2 regions of the Streptomyces sp. NPDC057950 genome follow, and region 1 is predicted to be linked to the other one. Evidence: predicted binding sites of a transcription regulator. Region 1 holds the regulator's gene; the other holds the start of a gene.
The links. Region 1 encodes HrcA, which represses chaperone genes, less so after heat shock. Its sites were predicted from a motif close to TTNGCACTCNGNNNNNCNGAGTGCNAA; they were not measured.
Positions count from the first base shown of each region.

Region 1 (7,878 bases):
CCGCGCTGTCCGCGTCGAAGTGGTCGACCACGAACACCGGTGCCGTCATCGCTCCGTACCGCCCGCACCGCCGGGCAGGGACAACGCTGTCCTGGCCGCGTCCAGCTCGGCGAGCAACACCTCCACCAGCTGTCCCGCGGACAGTTCACGGGCCATCCGGTGCCCCTGCCCCGCCCACAGGGCCATGCCCTGCGCGTCGCCCGCCCTGGCCGCCGCCTTGCGCAGCGGGGAGGTGAGGTGGTGGACGTCGGGGTACGCGGCGGGCGCGTACGGCCCGTGCTCCCGCATGAAGCGGTTGACCAGGCCGCGCGCGGGGCGGCCGGAGAACGCGCGCGTCAGCTCCGTGCGGACGAACAGGGGGTTGGTCAGGGACTGCTTGTGCACGGCGTGCGCGCCGGACTCCGGGGTGGCGAGGAACGCGGTACCGAGCTGCGCCGCGTCCGCGCCCGCGGCGAGCGCCGCGGCGATCTGGCTGCCGCGCATGATGCCGCCTGCGGCGACGACCGGGATCCGCACGGTCTCGCGGACCTGGGCGATCAGGGAGAGCAGCCCGATCCCCGTGCCGTCCGTCTCCGGGTTGTCGCGGTGGGTGCCCTGGTGACCACCGGCCTCCACGCCCTGCACGACGACCGCGGCGGCCCCCGCCCGCTCCACCGCGAGGGCCTCCTCGGCCGTGGTCGCGGTGATCATGGTGAGGGTGCCGACCCGCGCGAAGGAGTCCAGGACGTCACGGGTGGGACAGCCGAAGTGGAAGGAGACCACCGGCACCGGGTTGTCGAGGAGGACCGCGAGCTTGGCGTCGTAGCCGTCGTCGCGGCCGCTGTCCGGATCGCCGAGCTCCGTCTCGTACCAGGATGCCTCACCGGCCAGCTGGTGGGCGTACACCTCGACGGTGGCCGGGTCCGCGTACTCGGCCTGCGGCATGAAGAGGTTGACCCCGAAGGGCCGGCTCGTCAGCCCGCGCACCTGCTTGATCTCCTGGTACATGCCGTCGGCGGTCTTGTACCCGGCGGCGAGGAACCCGAGCCCGCCGGCCTCGGACACGGCGGCCGCGAGGTGCGGGACGGAGACGCCGCCCGCCATGGGGGCCTGCACGATCGGGTGAGGGAAGAGATCGGTCAGTGCGGAGGACATGACGGCATGTTGTCACGTCCTCCGAACAAGTCCGAAATCCGGCCTTCCGCCCGCCGTGGGCCGCCGGGGCGGACGGTCCACGGCCCTTTTCCGTCCCCGCCGCCCCTGCCCGTCGCCGTCCGGGTCAGCGGCCGTTGAACGCGTCCTTCAGGCGGGAGAAAAGGCCCTGCTGGCCCGGCTGGAACTGCCCGGTCGGACGCTCCTCGCCGCGCAGCTGCGCCAGCTCCCGGAGCACGCGCTCCTGCTCGGCGTCGAGCTTGGTCGGCGTGGTGACCTCGACATGCACGATGAGGTCGCCCCGGCCGCCGCCGCGCAGATGCGTGACGCCGCGCCCGTGCAGCGGGATCGACTGCCCGGACTGCGTGCCGGGCCGGATGTCGACGTCCTCGAGGCCGTCGAGGGTCTCGAGGGGCACCTTGGTGCCGAGCGACGCCGCGGTCATCGGGATGGTGACCGTGCAGTGCAGGTCGTCACCGCGACGCTGGAAGGTCGAGTGCGGCAGTTCGTGGATCTCGACGTAGAGGTCGCCGGCGGGACCGCCACCGGGCCCGACCTCGCCCTCGCCCGCGAGCTGGATCCGGGTGCCGTTGTCGACGCCCGCCGGGATCTTGACCGTGAGCGTGCGCCGGGACCGGACCCGCCCGTCACCCGCGCACTCCGGGCACGGGGTCGGCACGACGGTGCCGAACCCCTGGCACTGCGGGCACGGACGGGACGTCATGACCTGGCCCAGGAACGACCGCGTGACCTGGGACACCTCACCGCGTCCGCGGCACATGTCGCAGGTCTGGGCGGAGGTACCCGGCGCGGCGCCTTCACCGCTGCAGGTGGCGCACACGACGGCCGTGTCGACCTGGATGTCCTTCGTCGTGCCGAAGGCGGCCTCGTCCAGCTCGATCTCGAGCCGGATCATGGCGTCCTGGCCGCGCCGCGTGCGCGACCGGGGGCCCCGCTGCGACGCCGTGCCGAAGAAGGCGTCCATGATGTCCGAGAAGTTGCCGAAGCCACCGGCGCCGAAGCCACCGGCGCCCGCGCCGCCCGCCTGGGACAACGGGTCGCCGCCGAGGTCGTAGACCTGCTTCTTCTGCGGGTCCGACAACACCTCGTACGCGGCGTTGATCTCCTTGAACCGCTCCTGCGTCTTCGGATCGGGATTGACGTCCGGGTGCAGCTCGCGTGCGAGCCGCCGGAAAGCCTTCTTGATCTCGTCCTGGGACGCGTCGCGGCGCACGCCGAGCACGGCGTAGTAGTCCGTGGCCACTTAAGACTCCGCCAGGATCTGTCCGACGTACCGTGCCACCGCTCGTACCGCTCCCATCGTTCCCGGGTAATCCATGCGGGTCGGTCCGACCACGCCGAGTTTGGCTACTGCCTCGTCGCCCGAACCGTAGCCGACGGAGACCACGGACGTGGAGTTGAGTCCCTCGTACGCGTTCTCGTGACCGATCCGTACGGTCATGCCCGAATCCCCCGCCTCCCCAAGCAACTTGAGGAGCACGACCTGTTCCTCCAGCGCTTCGAGCACCGGTCTGATCGTGAGGGGAAAATCATGCCCGAAGCGGGTCAGGTTCGCGGTGCCGCCGATCATCAGACGTTCCTCGGTCTCCTCGACGAGCGTCTCCAGAAGGGTGGAGAGCACCGTCGCGACGGTACCCCGGTCGTCCGCCTCGAAGGCGTCCGGCAGGTCCTGGACGAGCGGCGGGACGTCCGCGAAGCGGCGGCCCGCGACCCGGCTGTTGAGCCGGGCCCGCAGATCCGCCACGGACGTCTCCCCGAACGGCGCCGGACAGTCGATCATGCGCTGCTCGACCCGCCCCGTGTCCGTGATCAGGACGAGCATCAGCCGGGCGGGCGCCAGGGACAGCAGCTCCACGTGGCGCACGGTCGATCTGGTCAGCGACGGGTACTGCACGACGGCGACCTGCCGCGTCAGCTGCGCGAGCAGCCGCACGGTCCGCCCGACGACGTCGTCGAGGTCGACCGCGCCGCCCAGGAAGTTCTGGATGGCGCGCCGCTCGGGCCCGGTCATCGGTTTGACGCCGGCGAGCTTGTCGACGAAGAGCCGGTAGCCCTTGTCGGTGGGGATGCGCCCGGCACTGGTGTGAGGCTGGGCGATGTACCCCTCGTCCTCCAGGGCGGCCATGTCGTTGCGGACCGTGGCCGGGGAGACTCCCAGCCGGTGCCGCTCCGTCAGCGCCTTGGAACCGACCGGCTCCTCGGTGCCGACGTAGTCCTGGACGATGGCGCGCAGCACTTCGAGCCTGCGTTCACTCAGCATCGCGCACACCTCCAGATGTCGGTCCCTCGTCGCCTCGCTTGGCACTCAGCGCGTGCGAGTGCCAGCATTCCCCGGCTCAGTGTACGGCCGGTGGGTACGGCCCCGGCAAGGGCGGGCCCGCGATCTTGTGCACGTATGCCGACGTGTCCCGCGATGTCTCACCGGCGTCCGCCCTCCGGCTAGCGTCACCGCATGAAGGTGACTTGGGAAGAGCCGGGGTGGGAGGAGCTCGCCCCGCACGTGGGGCGGCGGCGGCTCGCGGGCTGGGACTGCACGGCCGGGCTGGTGGTGGGCGGGGGCTCGGCGCTCATGGTCGACGCGGGAGCGAGCCTCGGGGAGGGCGCACGGTTGCGCGCCGAGGCGCGACGGCTCCTCGGCCCGGACCGGGACGTGACGCACCTCGCACTGACCCACCCGCACTTCGACCATGTCTTCGGCGCGGCGGCGTTCACGGGCGCGCGGGTGTTCGGGGCGGCCGGCCTCGGCGCGGTCCTCGCGCACGAGGGCGAGGAACTGCGCGTGGACGCCGTACGCCACGGCCTGGACCCGCGTGACGCCGCCGAGGCCGCGGGCGCCCTGGTGCCCCCGCTGCACTCCGTGTCGGGCGAGCGGACGCTCGACCTGGGCGGCGGTGTGCGGGCCCTGCTGGCGGACGTGGGTCCCGGCCACACGGCGCACGATCTGGTGGTCCTGGTGACCGGGGCGCCCGGCTCCCCGGAGGTCGTCTTCTGCGGGGACCTGGTGGAGGAGTCGGGTGAGCCCCAGGCCGGTCCCGATGCCGTCCCCTCCCGCTGGCCGGCCGCGCTGGACCGGCTGCTCGCCCTGGGCGGCGACGAGGCCGTGTACGTGCCCGGCCACGGGGCCGTGGTGAACGCGGCGTTCGTCCGGGCCCAGCGGGACGCGCTGGCGACACGTTTCGGCGTGTCGTAGGGATCTCCCCGCCATCGCCCCGCCGGTTCTCCTATCGTCATCCGAATGCGCCAGTACTCTCCGGATCTCACCCCGCCGTGGAAGAAGCCCGAGCCGGTGCCCGAGGTCCCCGCGGACCCGGGCCTGGTGGTCGAGGAACCCGGTACGGGGTTCTGCGGGGCGGTGATCGGCTGCGAGGCGGGCACGGTGACGCTGGAGGACCGCTTCGGCAAGCACCGGGTGTTCCCGATGGAGCCGCGCGGTTTCCTGCTGGAGGGCAGGGTGGTCACGCTGGTCCGGCCGGCCGCGGGGCCGGTGCGGTCCGGCCGCACGGCATCCGGTTCGGTCGCCGTGCCGGGCGCACGGGCCCGGGTGGCGCGGGCCGGCCGCATCTACGTGGAGGGCCGCCACGACGCCGAGCTGGTCGAAGGCGTCTGGGGTGACGACCTCCGCATCGAGGGTGTCGTGGTCGAGTACCTGGAGGGCGTCGACGATCTCCCCGCCGTCGTGGAGGAGTTCGCCCCGGGGCCGGACGCCCGGCTGGGTGTGCTCGTCGACCATCTGGTCCCGGGCACGAAGGAGTCGCGTATCGCGGCGGCGGTCACGAGTGACCACGCCCTCGTCCTCGGCCACCCGTACATCGACGTCTGGGAGGCCGTGAAGCCGTCCTCCGTGGGCATTCCCGCCTGGCCCCGGGTCCCGCGCGGGCAGGACTGGAAGACGGGCGTGTGCCGGGCCCTGGGCTGGCCGGAGAACACCGGTGCGGCCTGGCAGCACATCCTGTCCCGGGTGCGCTCCTACAAGGACCTGGAGCCGGAACTCCTGGGCCGGGTGGAGGAGCTGATCGACTTCGTCACGGCGCCGGAGTGACACTGGGGCCGCCGAGGTCGTGGGGAGGCCGGGCGCCCTCGGGTCGGCGGGCGTCCTCACTCGGGACGGCGTGCGTCCTCGGGACGGAGGACACCCTCGGGACGGCGAGCGTCCCCGGGACGGAGGACACCCTCGGGACGGCGGGCACCCTCTCAGGACGGCGGGCGTCCCCGGGACGGCGGGGGGCGTGGGACGCGACCGCGTGCCGGCCCCCGGCGGGCCGGATGGAGACTCCCTCACGCGGCCGGGGCAGCCCCGGCCGCGGCGGCTCGGTTTCGCGCACCCAGCCCCACGGCAGCGGGTCGTCACGGTCCGCCTCGCCGTGCGGGCACGGCTCGACCGTGAAAACGACGCGGTGGAGGTCCGCGCGCAGTGCACACCGGCCCCGGCCGGCGAGTCCCGGCGGATCAGGGCGGTCTCTTCGCCCCGCATCCACCAGAAGCCGCTCGAGTCGAAGGCGGTGACCCACCGGCGAGCCCGCCGGCGGGAGACGCACAGGATCAGGCCGCCCACGCCCATCGCCATGAGCATCGCGAGAGATGTCCAGCCGGCACCGATCCCGTCGTCCCGGAAGGCGAACCAGAGACCCGTACAGCCGCCCGCGAGGAACACCACCACGATCGGCAGGCCGAGCAGCGGCCTCCGCAGCCCGTACCGAAGAACGGTCGCGTCCTCGGCCGGCCACTCACCAGGGATCGTGAACGCGGACTGTGGGCGAACAGGAGTTCAGTCCACCAGATCCCTGACCACCGCGTCCGCGAGCAGGCGTCCGCGCAGCGTGAGGACGGCGCGGCCCTCGTCGTAGGGACCGTTCTCGAGGAGTCCGTCGGAGAGCGCGCGACGGGAGGCCGAGAGCCCCTCCGGCCTGAGCAGGGAGAGCGGGCAGCCCTCGCGGAGCCGCAGTTCGAGGAGGATCCGCTCGACACGGCGGTCCTCGCCGGAGAGCAGTTCGCGCCCCGCCCCGGGGGACCTCCCGGACGCCAGCGCCGCCGCGTACGCCCCGGGGTGCTTCACGTTCCACCAGCGCACGCCGCCGACGTGGCTGTGGGCCCCCGGCCCGGCCCCCCACCAGTCCGCGCCGCGCCAGTACAGCTCGTTGTGCAGGCACCGGCCGGCCTCGGAGGTGGCCCAGTTGGACACCTCGTACCAGGCGAAGCCCGCCGCCGCCATCACCTCGTCCGCGATGAGGTAGCGGTCCGCGTGGACGTCGTCGTCCGTCATCGGGACCTCGCCGCGGCGGATGCGCCGGGCCAGCTGGGTGCCCTCCTCGACGATCAGGGCGTACGCGGAGACATGGTCGGGCCCGGCGCCGAGCGCGGCGTCCAGCGAGGCCCGCCAGTCGTCGTCGGACTCGCCGGGCGTGCCGTAGATCAGGTCGAGGTTCACATGCTCGAAACCCGCCGCGCGGGCCTCGGCGACACATGCCTCGGGGCGCCCGGGGGTGTGCGTGCGGTCGAGCACCTTCAGGACGTGCTGCCGGGCGCTCTGCATGCCGAAGGAGATCCGGTTGAAGCCCCCGGCCCGCAGGGTCGCGAGGTACTCCGGGTCCACGGACTCCGGGTTCGCCTCCGTGGTGATCTCGGCGTCGTCCGCGAGCCCGAACTCCTCGCGGACCGCGCCCAGCATCCGTACGAGGTCGTCGGCGGCCAGCAGCGTCGGCGTGCCGCCCCCGACAAAGACCGTACGGACGGGGCGCGGGTCGTCGCCGAGCACCTTGCGGGCGAGCCGGACCTCGTCGATCAGGGTGTCCGCGTAGTTGTCGCGGGAGGCGAGCACACCTCCGGAGCCCCGCAGCTCGGTCGCCGTGTAGGTGTTGAAGTCGCAGTACCCGCAGCGGGTCGCGCAGTACGGCACGTGGAGATAGAACCCGAGAGGGCGGTCGGCGGCCCCGGCCAGGGCGTGCGCGGGCAGCGCCCCGTCGTCGGGGACGGGCTCACCGTCGGGGAGTGCGGAAGGCATGCCTTCCATTGTCCCGTACTCGGCCGCGTGCCCCTTTCCACGGCAGCCCGCGCTCCGCACACCGGGGTGGGAAGGGGATCCGGGCCTCGGGACACCAGGCCCTGTCTACTCGGCCTGGAGCACCAGGAGGGCCAGGTCGTCCTCCGCGGGCCCGCTGCCGAACTCGTGCACCAGTCGCCGGATCCGCTCCGCGACCAGCTCGGCGCCCAGCCCCGTACAACCCGCGAGGGCCCGCGCGAGCCCCTCGTCGTCGTCGAACTGGCGCGGCCCGCTGCGCCGCTCCGTCACCCCGTCGGTCACGCACAGCACGGTGTCGCCGGGGCACAGGTCCAGGGTCTCGGAGACGTAGGTCGCGTCCTCGAAGACGCCGAGCAGCGTCTGCGGCTCGGCCACCTCCCGTACGTCACCGTCGGGCCCCAGGATCAACGGCAGCGGGTGTCCGGCCGAGGCGAGGGTGCAGCGCACGCCCCCGTCGAAGGGCACGAGCTCGCCGTACAGCATGGAGAGGAAGCGGGTCTGCGGGCCCTCGTCGGGGCCGAGGGAGGACCCGCCCGCGGCCACCAGCGCGCGGGCCGCCGCGTCGGCCGCCTCCGTCGCGTCGTCCAGCAGGAGCTGGTTGAGACGGTCGAGGACGTCGGCGACCTGGTAACCCTCCCGGGCCAGCAGCCGCACCCACGGCCGGGCGAGGCCGATCACGACGGCGGCCTCGGGCCCCTTCCCCTGCACGT
Region 1 covers NZ_JBHVPP010000003.1:169,294-177,171, reverse strand. Annotated here, with positions in the region: gene ACFVTC_RS07655 (16S rRNA (uracil(1498)-N(3))-methyltransferase) at 1-49, opposite strand, end outside; gene ACFVTC_RS07650 (nitronate monooxygenase) at 46-1,134, opposite strand; gene dnaJ (molecular chaperone DnaJ) at 1,259-2,395, opposite strand; gene hrcA (heat-inducible transcriptional repressor HrcA) at 2,396-3,412, opposite strand; gene ACFVTC_RS07635 (MBL fold metallo-hydrolase) at 3,605-4,342, shown strand; gene ACFVTC_RS07630 (DUF3097 domain-containing protein) at 4,388-5,191, shown strand; gene hemW (radical SAM family heme chaperone HemW) at 5,918-7,150, opposite strand; gene ACFVTC_RS07620 (SpoIIE family protein phosphatase) at 7,256-7,878, opposite strand, start outside.

Region 2 (7,878 bases), on a different contig from region 1:
CCCCCAGCCCCAGCAGCGCTGGCTCCCGGAGGTATGGACGGGGCAGGCCTGGGCGCTGTGCGGCACCCCGCGCCGCGATCGCCAGGAGGCCGAGCGCTATCTCGCCGCGGAGCGCCGCACCCCCCGGCCGGGCATGGCCTACCGCCTGGTCCACGAGTTCACGGACTACGAGGTGCTGCGCATCTGGGGCACCCCGGTCAAGGTCGACATCGAACCGATGGGGAACCTGTAGCCGAGGCCCGCGAACGCGCCCGCCGACCGTACGGAAGCGGGCGTTCCGGACTCCGGGCCGGACCCGCGGCCGGGGCGGCGCCGGGCGCCGGCCCGACCACGGGCCAGGTCGAGGACGAGGGTCAGCTGAGCGTCCGCAGCGCCGCCGGGTCGTACGCCTTCAGCTCGTCCAGGCGGCCGGCGAGGACCTTCTCCGCCCACTCGGGGTCCTGGAGCAGCGCGCGGCCGACGGCGACGAGGTCGAACTCGTCGCGCTCCAGACGGTCGAGGAGGTCGTCGATGCCACGGACGGAGGAGCCCTCGCCCTGGAATGCCTTCAGGAACTCGCCGTCCAGGCCGACCGAGCCGACGCTGATGACCGGCTTGGCCGTCAGCTTCTTCGACCAGCCCGCGAGGTTGAGGTCGGAGCCGTCGAACTCGGGGAGCCAGTAGCGGCGGGTGGAGGCGTGGAAGACGTCCACGCCGGCCTCGGCCAGCGGGGCCAGGATCGCCTCCAGCTCCTCCGGGGTCTCGGCGAGCCGTGCGTCGTACGCCTGCTGCTTCCACTGCGAGTAGCGGAATATGACCGGGAAGTCCGGCGAGACCGCGGCGCGGACCGCGGCTGCGATCTCCGCCGAGAACCTGGCCCGGGCCACGGGGTCGCCGCCGTACGCGTCGGTGCGGCGGTTGGTGCCCGACCACAGGAACTGGTCGAGCAGGTACCCGTGGGCGCCGTGCAGCTCGACGCCGTCGAAGCCGATGCGCTCGGCGTCGGCGGCCGCCTTCGCGAACGCCTCGATGACGTCGTCCAGGTCCTGCTGGGTCATGGCCTTGCCGGTGACCTCGGCGCCCTCGTTGGTCAGACCGGACGGGCCGACCGCCGGGGCGTCGGCGAACGGCGGCTGACCGGCCTCACGCACCATGCCGATGTGCCACAGCTGGGGCACGATCGTGCCGCCCGCCGCGTGCACCGCGTCCGCGACCTTCGTCCAGCCCGCGAGCTGCTCCTCGCCGTGGAAGCGCGGGACGCGGTCGCTCTGGCCGGCCGACTCGTGGCCCACGTAGGTGCCCTCGGTGACGATGAGACCGACGCCCGCGGCGGCACGGCGGGCGTAGTACCCGACGACGTCCTCGCCCGGGACACCGCCCGGCGAGAACTGCCGGGTCATCGGTGCCATCACGATCCGGTTCGGGACGGTCAGGCCGTTCAGGGAGACGGGGCGGGACAGGATCTCGGCTGCACGGGAGGCGGCGTTGGCAGTCACGTACGGGACTCCTCGGAGAGGTCGGTCGGTCATCGGGCGGACGACTGACGGGCATTCCCCTCGGTATGTGCATGCGCATCAACCGCCCGACACCTCAACCGCCGGGTCCGGCGCGGCATTCCGGTGCTCTCCGACTCCTTGTGTGACCCCGGACACGCCCGAGGGCGGCACCCCTTGCGAGAAGGGGTACCGCCCTCGGAACGTCAGGACAGTGATCAGCCGGAGGCGGATCAGAAGTCCATGTCACCGCCCGGCATGCCGCCCGGAGCGGCCGCGGAGGCCTTCTCCGGCTTGTCGGCGATGACGGCCTCGGTGGTGAGGAACAGCGCGGCGATGGAGGCGGCGTTCTGCAGGGCAGAGCGCGTGACCTTCGCCGGGTCGATGATGCCTTCGGCGATCATGTCGACGTACTCACCGGTCGCGGCGTTGAGGCCGTGACCGACGGGCAGGTTGCGCACCTTCTCGACGATGACGCCACCCTCGAGACCACCGTTGACGGCGATCTGCTTGAGCGGGGCCTCCAGGGCGAGCTTCACGGCGTTGGCGCCGGTCGCCTCGTCACCCGTCAGCTCGAGCTTCTCGAAGACCGAGGAAGCCTGGAGCAGGGCCACGCCACCACCGGCGACGATGCCCTCCTCGACGGCCGCCTTCGCGTTGCGAACGGCGTCCTCGATGCGGTGCTTGCGCTCCTTGAGCTCGACCTCGGTGGCGGCACCGGCCTTGATGACGGCCACGCCGCCGGCCAGCTTCGCCAGGCGCTCCTGGAGCTTCTCGCGGTCGTAGTCCGAGTCCGAGTTCTCGATCTCGGCACGGATCTGGTTCACGCGGCCGGCGACCTGGTCGGCGGAGCCGGAGCCGTCGACGATCGTGGTCTCGTCCTTGGTGATGACGACCTTGCGGGCGCGACCGAGCAGGTCGATCCCGGCGTTCTCCAGCTTGAGGCCGACCTCCTCGGAGATGACCTCGCCACCCGTGAGGATGGCGATGTCGCCGAGCATGGCCTTGCGGCGGTCACCGAAGCCCGGGGCCTTGACGGCGACGGACTTGAAGGTGCCACGGATCTTGTTGACGACCAGGGTCGACAGGGCCTCGCCCTCGACGTCCTCGGCGATGATCAGCAGCGGCTTGCCCGACTGCATGACCTTCTCCAGGAGCGGGAGCAGGTCCTTGACGTTGCCGATCTTGGAGTTGGCGATGAGGATGTACGGGTCGTCGAGCGACGCCTCCATCCGCTCCATGTCGGTGGCGAAGTACGCCGAGATGTAGCCCTTGTCGAAGCGCATACCCTCGGTGAGCTCCAGCTCCAGACCGAAGGTCTGGGACTCCTCGACGGTGATGACGCCTTCCTTGCCGACCTTGTCCATCGCCTCGGCGATGAGCTCGCCGATCTGGGTGTCGGCGGCGGAGATGGAGGCCGTGGAAGCGATCTGCTCCTTGGTCTCGACATCCTTGGCCTGCTCGAGCAGGGCACCGGAGACGGCCTCGACGGCCTTCTCGATACCGCGCTTGAGGGCCATCGGGTTGGCACCGGCGGCCACGTTGCGCAGGCCCTCACGGACGAGCGCCTGGGCGAGCACGGTCGCAGTGGTCGTACCGTCGCCGGCGACGTCGTCCGTCTTCTTGGCGACTTCCTTGACCAGCTCGGCGCCGATCTTCTCGTACGGGTCCTCGAGCTCGATCTCCTTGGCGATGGAAACACCATCGTTGGTGATCGTGGGGGCGCCCCACTTCTTCTCGAGGACGACGTTGCGGCCCTTGGGGCCAAGGGTGACCTTGACGGCGTCGGCGAGCTGGTTCATCCCGCGCTCGAGACCGCGCCGTGCCTCCTCGTCGAACGCGATGATCTTGGCCATGTGAAGTGGTCCTCCCGGACTGGGGTGGATTGCTCCGGACCGCGCTGGCGCCCGCGACGGACGGCCTGCCTGCCCCGTGGTTCCTTGCACCACCTGGCCTGCGGGCCTCACCGACCCGGTCCTTCGTTATCACTCTCACCTTCAGAGTGCTAACGCAATGATTAGCACTCGCCCCTGCCGAGTGCAAGCGACTCGGGAGGATCCCCAGGTGAACAGGGGCGGCACGACCGCCCTCCGAAGGGGGCCCGCGACCGCCCCCGCGAGGTCACGGAGACGCCCGGGGAGGCACCCGGGACGGAGTCCCCGCAGGTTCGCGGCCGGCACCCGGACGGTCCACGGCCGGACCCTCGGACGGTCGCGGACATACCGAAGGGCTCGCACCCCAGCGGGGTACGAGCCCTTCGTCACGTCGAACAGTCAGTCGGCGCGTGCTTCAGCCGGTCGCGAGCCGGACCATGTCCGCCTGCGGCCCCTTCTGGCCCTGCGAGATCTCGAAATCGACCCGCTGACCCTCTTCCAGGGTGCGGTAGCCGTCCATCTGAATCGCGCTGTAGTGGACGAAAACATCCGCACCACCGTCGACCGCGATGAAGCCGTACCCCTTCTCCGCGTTGAACCACTTGACGGTGCCCTGAGCCATGCCTAACTCCCCTATTACTGGCCCTTGCACAGGACCGCACTTCGCGGGCCCGGGTCAGACCTCCACCCCCCAACGGATTGGGGGTGTGCGCCGGAACGCGTCGACCGCGGCTGAATGTATCTGCCCAACTGCCGTCTGCAACAGGTCAATCGGACGAGAATTCTGGGCAGGCCCGATCGGGAATATAGGGAGACTTCGCGAGGATTCAGGGCAACTCGGGCCCCATAAAGGCCGCATAAGGCTCAAAAGAGCCGAGCACTTTGGCCACTTCTTATCGCAGGCGGGACGTGCACTCATATGCACCCGGCATGGATAAGGCGGCGTGTTCCCCAACTCTACCCCGCTCAACCATACAGAATTGCCCCCTCCGCTTCTCTCGCGGAGGGGGCAATTCGATGAACTCTCGGTGATTGGCATTACCCACGGTAATGATCTCACTGTGGGTAATCGCCCGTCAGCCTCCGGCGACGGCCGGGATGATCGACACGCCCGCGCCGTCCGGCGTCGCCGTCTCCAGGCCCTGCTCGAAGCGGACGTCGTCGTCGTTGACGTACACGTTGACGAACCGGCGCAGCTTGCCCTCGTCGTCCAGCACGCGCGCGGCGATGCCCGAGTGGTTCTTCTCCAGGTCGGAGATCACCTCGCCGAGGGTCCCTCCCTCGGCGGTCACCTCGGACCGGCCACCGGTGTAGGTGCGCAGGATGGTGGGGATGCGGACGTTGACGCTCATGCGGTGACCTCCCGGTCGGATGGTGGCGTACGGCTGGAAGCGGCCCGGCGGGGGCGCGCGGAACCGCGCGGCCGGCCCCCGCGGGCCCGCGGCCGGGGAACGGCCTCCCCGGCCGGGCGGCTACGCGAGGCCGGCCTCGCGGAAGGAGTCCAGGCTGGGACGGATGGTCGCGGTCAGCCCCGTGCCGGCCACCGCGTCCAGCGTCTTGAGGCCGTCACCGGTGTTCAGCACGACCGTGGTGAGCGTCGGGTCGAGCAGCCCGTTCTCGATCAGTTTCTTGGCCACACCCACCGTCACACCGCCGGCCGTCTCGGCGAAGATGCCCTCGGTACGCGCCAGCAGCTTGATCGCGTCGACCACCTGCTCGTCGTTCACGTCCTCCACCGCCCCGCCCGTCCGCCGCGCGATGTCCAGCACGTACGGGCCGTCGGCGGGGTTGCCGATGGCCAGCGACTTGGCGATGGTGTTCGGCTTCTGGGGCCGGACGACGTCGTGGCCGGCCTTGTAGGCGACGGACACCGGTGAGCAGCCCTCGGCCTGCGCGCCGAAGATCTTGTAGGGCTTGTCCTCGACGAGGCCGAGCTTGATCAGCTCCTGCAGCCCCTTGTCGACCTTGGTCAGCTGGGAACCGGAGGCGATCGGCACGACGAGCTGGTCGGGCAGCCGCCAGCCGAGCTGCTCACAGATCTCGTACGCGAGGGTCTTGGACCCCTCCGCGTAGTACGGCCGCAGGTTGACGTTGACGAAGCCCCAGCCCTCACCGGCCGGGTCGCCGATCAGCTCGGAGCAGAAGCGGTTCACGTCGTCGTAGTTGCCCTCGATGCCGACGAGCTCTCCGCCGTAGACGGCGGCCATGACGACCTTGCCCTGCTCCAGGTCGTGCGGGATGAACACGCAGGAGCGGAAGCCGGCGCGGGCGGCGGCGGCACCCACCGCGCCGGCGAGGTTGCCGGTCGAGGAGCAGGAGAGGGTGGTGAAGCCGAAGGCACGGGCGGCCTCGATGGCCTGGGCGACGACGCGGTCCTTGAAGGAGTGCGTCGGGTTGCCGGAGTCGTCCTTGACGAAGAGCCTGCCGGGGTCGACGCCGAGCTCGCGGGCGAGGTTGTCGGCCTTGACGAGCCTGGTCCAGCCCGGGTTGATGTTCGGCTTGTCGGCGACGTCGGCCGGGACGGGGAGCAGCGGCGCGTAACGCCAGATGTTCGCGGGGCCCGCCTCGATGCGCGCCCGGAGCTCTTCGGTGTCGTAGGCCGAGAAGTCGTAGGCGATCTCGAGCGGTCCGAAACACTCCTCGCAGGCGAAGACCGGGCCGAGCGGCACGCGGTGGCCGCACTCGCGGCAGGAGAGCGCCGCGGCGGGACCCAGATCGACGGAGCCGGCGGAAGCGGAGGAAACGGTGGAAGCGGACGGGTTCGCTGAGGTCGCGGCGTCCGGAGTGCTTGCGACAGTCTGCGCAGCCATGGAGGCGAGGCCCTTTCTCCTCATCTTCCTCACGACGCACTTCGCCGTGAGACGGATTTGGCACCTTCCCGAGCCGGGAGCCCCGCGACGCGATCGGCGATGATCGGTACGAGACCGGCTGGAGGGTTGCCGGGGCTTCATCGGGCCGTATCCCTCTGCCCCTCTGGATGAGCGGTATTCGGTTGTTGGTCTGCTGTCCGGGATGATCTACGACATGCGATGGTCATCCGCGTTGTTCAAGACTGTAACCGAAGGCCAGGACAGTTGAGATAGTCGTCCGAACCGCGAGATGGGTCACACCGTGAGACATCGGGTGATCAGACAGTGAGGAGCCGCAGACTGTGCTGAAGGAAGTCGAGCGCTGGCTGAGTACGCGCTCCTGGTCCGTGTCCGATCGCCCGCTCCACGGAATCATGTCCGCCAAGCGCGCGTCGGGCTCCACCGTGAGCGTCGTGCTGCCCGCGCTGAACGAGCAGGAGACGGTCGGCGAGATCGTCGCCGTCATCCGCGAGGACCTGATGCGCCGGGTGTCCCTCGTCGACGAGATCGTCGTCGTCGACTCGGGCTCGACCGACCGCACCTCGGAGGTGGCGGCCGCGGCGGGCGCGCGGGTCGTGCACCGGGACGAGATATTGCCCCGTATCCCGGCCGTGCCCGGCAAGGGCGAGGTCCTGTGGCGGTCGCTCCTGGTGACGAGCGGGGACATCGTCTGTTTCATCGACGCGGACCTGAGGGATTTCTCGTCGGACTTCGTCTCCGGGATCGTGGGCCCGCTGCTCACCGAGCCGGGCGTGGACCTCGTCAAGGGGATGTACGACCGTCCGCTGGCCGGCGCCGCGGGGCAGGGCGGCCGCGTCACGGAACTCATGGCCCGCCCGCTGCTGAACATGCACTGGCCGCAGCTGGCCGGGTTCGTCCAGCCGCTCGGCGGTGAGTACGCGGCCCGCCGCTCGCTGCTCGAACAGCTCCCCTTCCCCGTCGGGTACGGCGTCGAACTGGGCATGCTCGTCGACGCCCTGCACCTGGTGGGCCTCGACGCGCTCGCCCAGGTCGACGTGGGCGAGCGCAAGCACCGCCACCAGGACGGGCAGGCGCTGGGCCGGATGTCCGCCGCGATCTACCGCACGGCGCAGCTCCGGCTGGCCCGCGGTCACCTCATCCGGCCGTCCCTCACCCAGTTCGAGCGGGGCGAGGACGGTTTCGAGCCGCGCACGTACTCGGTGGACACGGAGGAACGCCCCCCGATGGCCGAAATCTCCGAGTACGTCAAACGCAGGGCCGCGTGAACCGCGTCCCTGGTGAGGGGGTGAGGGACGGCGCCACCGGCCCCACCGCCCCGCGGTCCGTGTCTTTCGTCGCATCCGGCCGACGGGAACGTTTGAGCGTTTCGGTGCCGGGCTAGGTTTCGAGGCATGGCTTCAACGGCTTCACCGCACGGCGCCCACCGGATCCTCGTCGCGTCCAACCGCGGCCCGGTCTCCTACGAGGTGCGCGAGGACGGCTCGCTCCAGGCCCGGCGCGGCGGGGGCGGGCTGGTCTCGGGCCTCTCCGCGATCGGTCCGGACGCGGGAGCCCTGTGGGTGTGCTCGGCGCTCGGCGAGGGCGACCGCGAGGCCGTCCGGCGCGGGGTCGGCGAGGACGGTGTGCGGATGCTGGACATCGACGCCGCTGTGCACGCGGACGCGTACAACGGCATCGCGAACTCGGTGCTGTGGTTCGTCC
Region 2 covers NZ_JBHVPP010000019.1:73,508-81,385, forward strand. Annotated here, with positions in the region: gene ACFVTC_RS28665 (hypothetical protein) at 1-232, shown strand, start outside; gene ACFVTC_RS28670 (NADH:flavin oxidoreductase) at 354-1,508, opposite strand; gene groL (chaperonin GroEL) at 1,706-3,328, opposite strand; gene ACFVTC_RS28680 (cold-shock protein) at 3,762-3,968, opposite strand; gene ACFVTC_RS28685 (MoaD/ThiS family protein) at 4,423-4,698, opposite strand; gene thrC (threonine synthase) at 4,819-6,156, opposite strand; SAM riboswitch class I at 6,174-6,330, opposite strand; gene ACFVTC_RS28695 (glucosyl-3-phosphoglycerate synthase) at 6,498-7,442, shown strand; gene ACFVTC_RS28700 (trehalose-6-phosphate synthase) at 7,569-7,878, shown strand, end outside.
Region 2: groL (chaperonin GroEL) is a predicted target of HrcA. The motif match lies at 3,455-3,481, and genes of this name have one in related genera.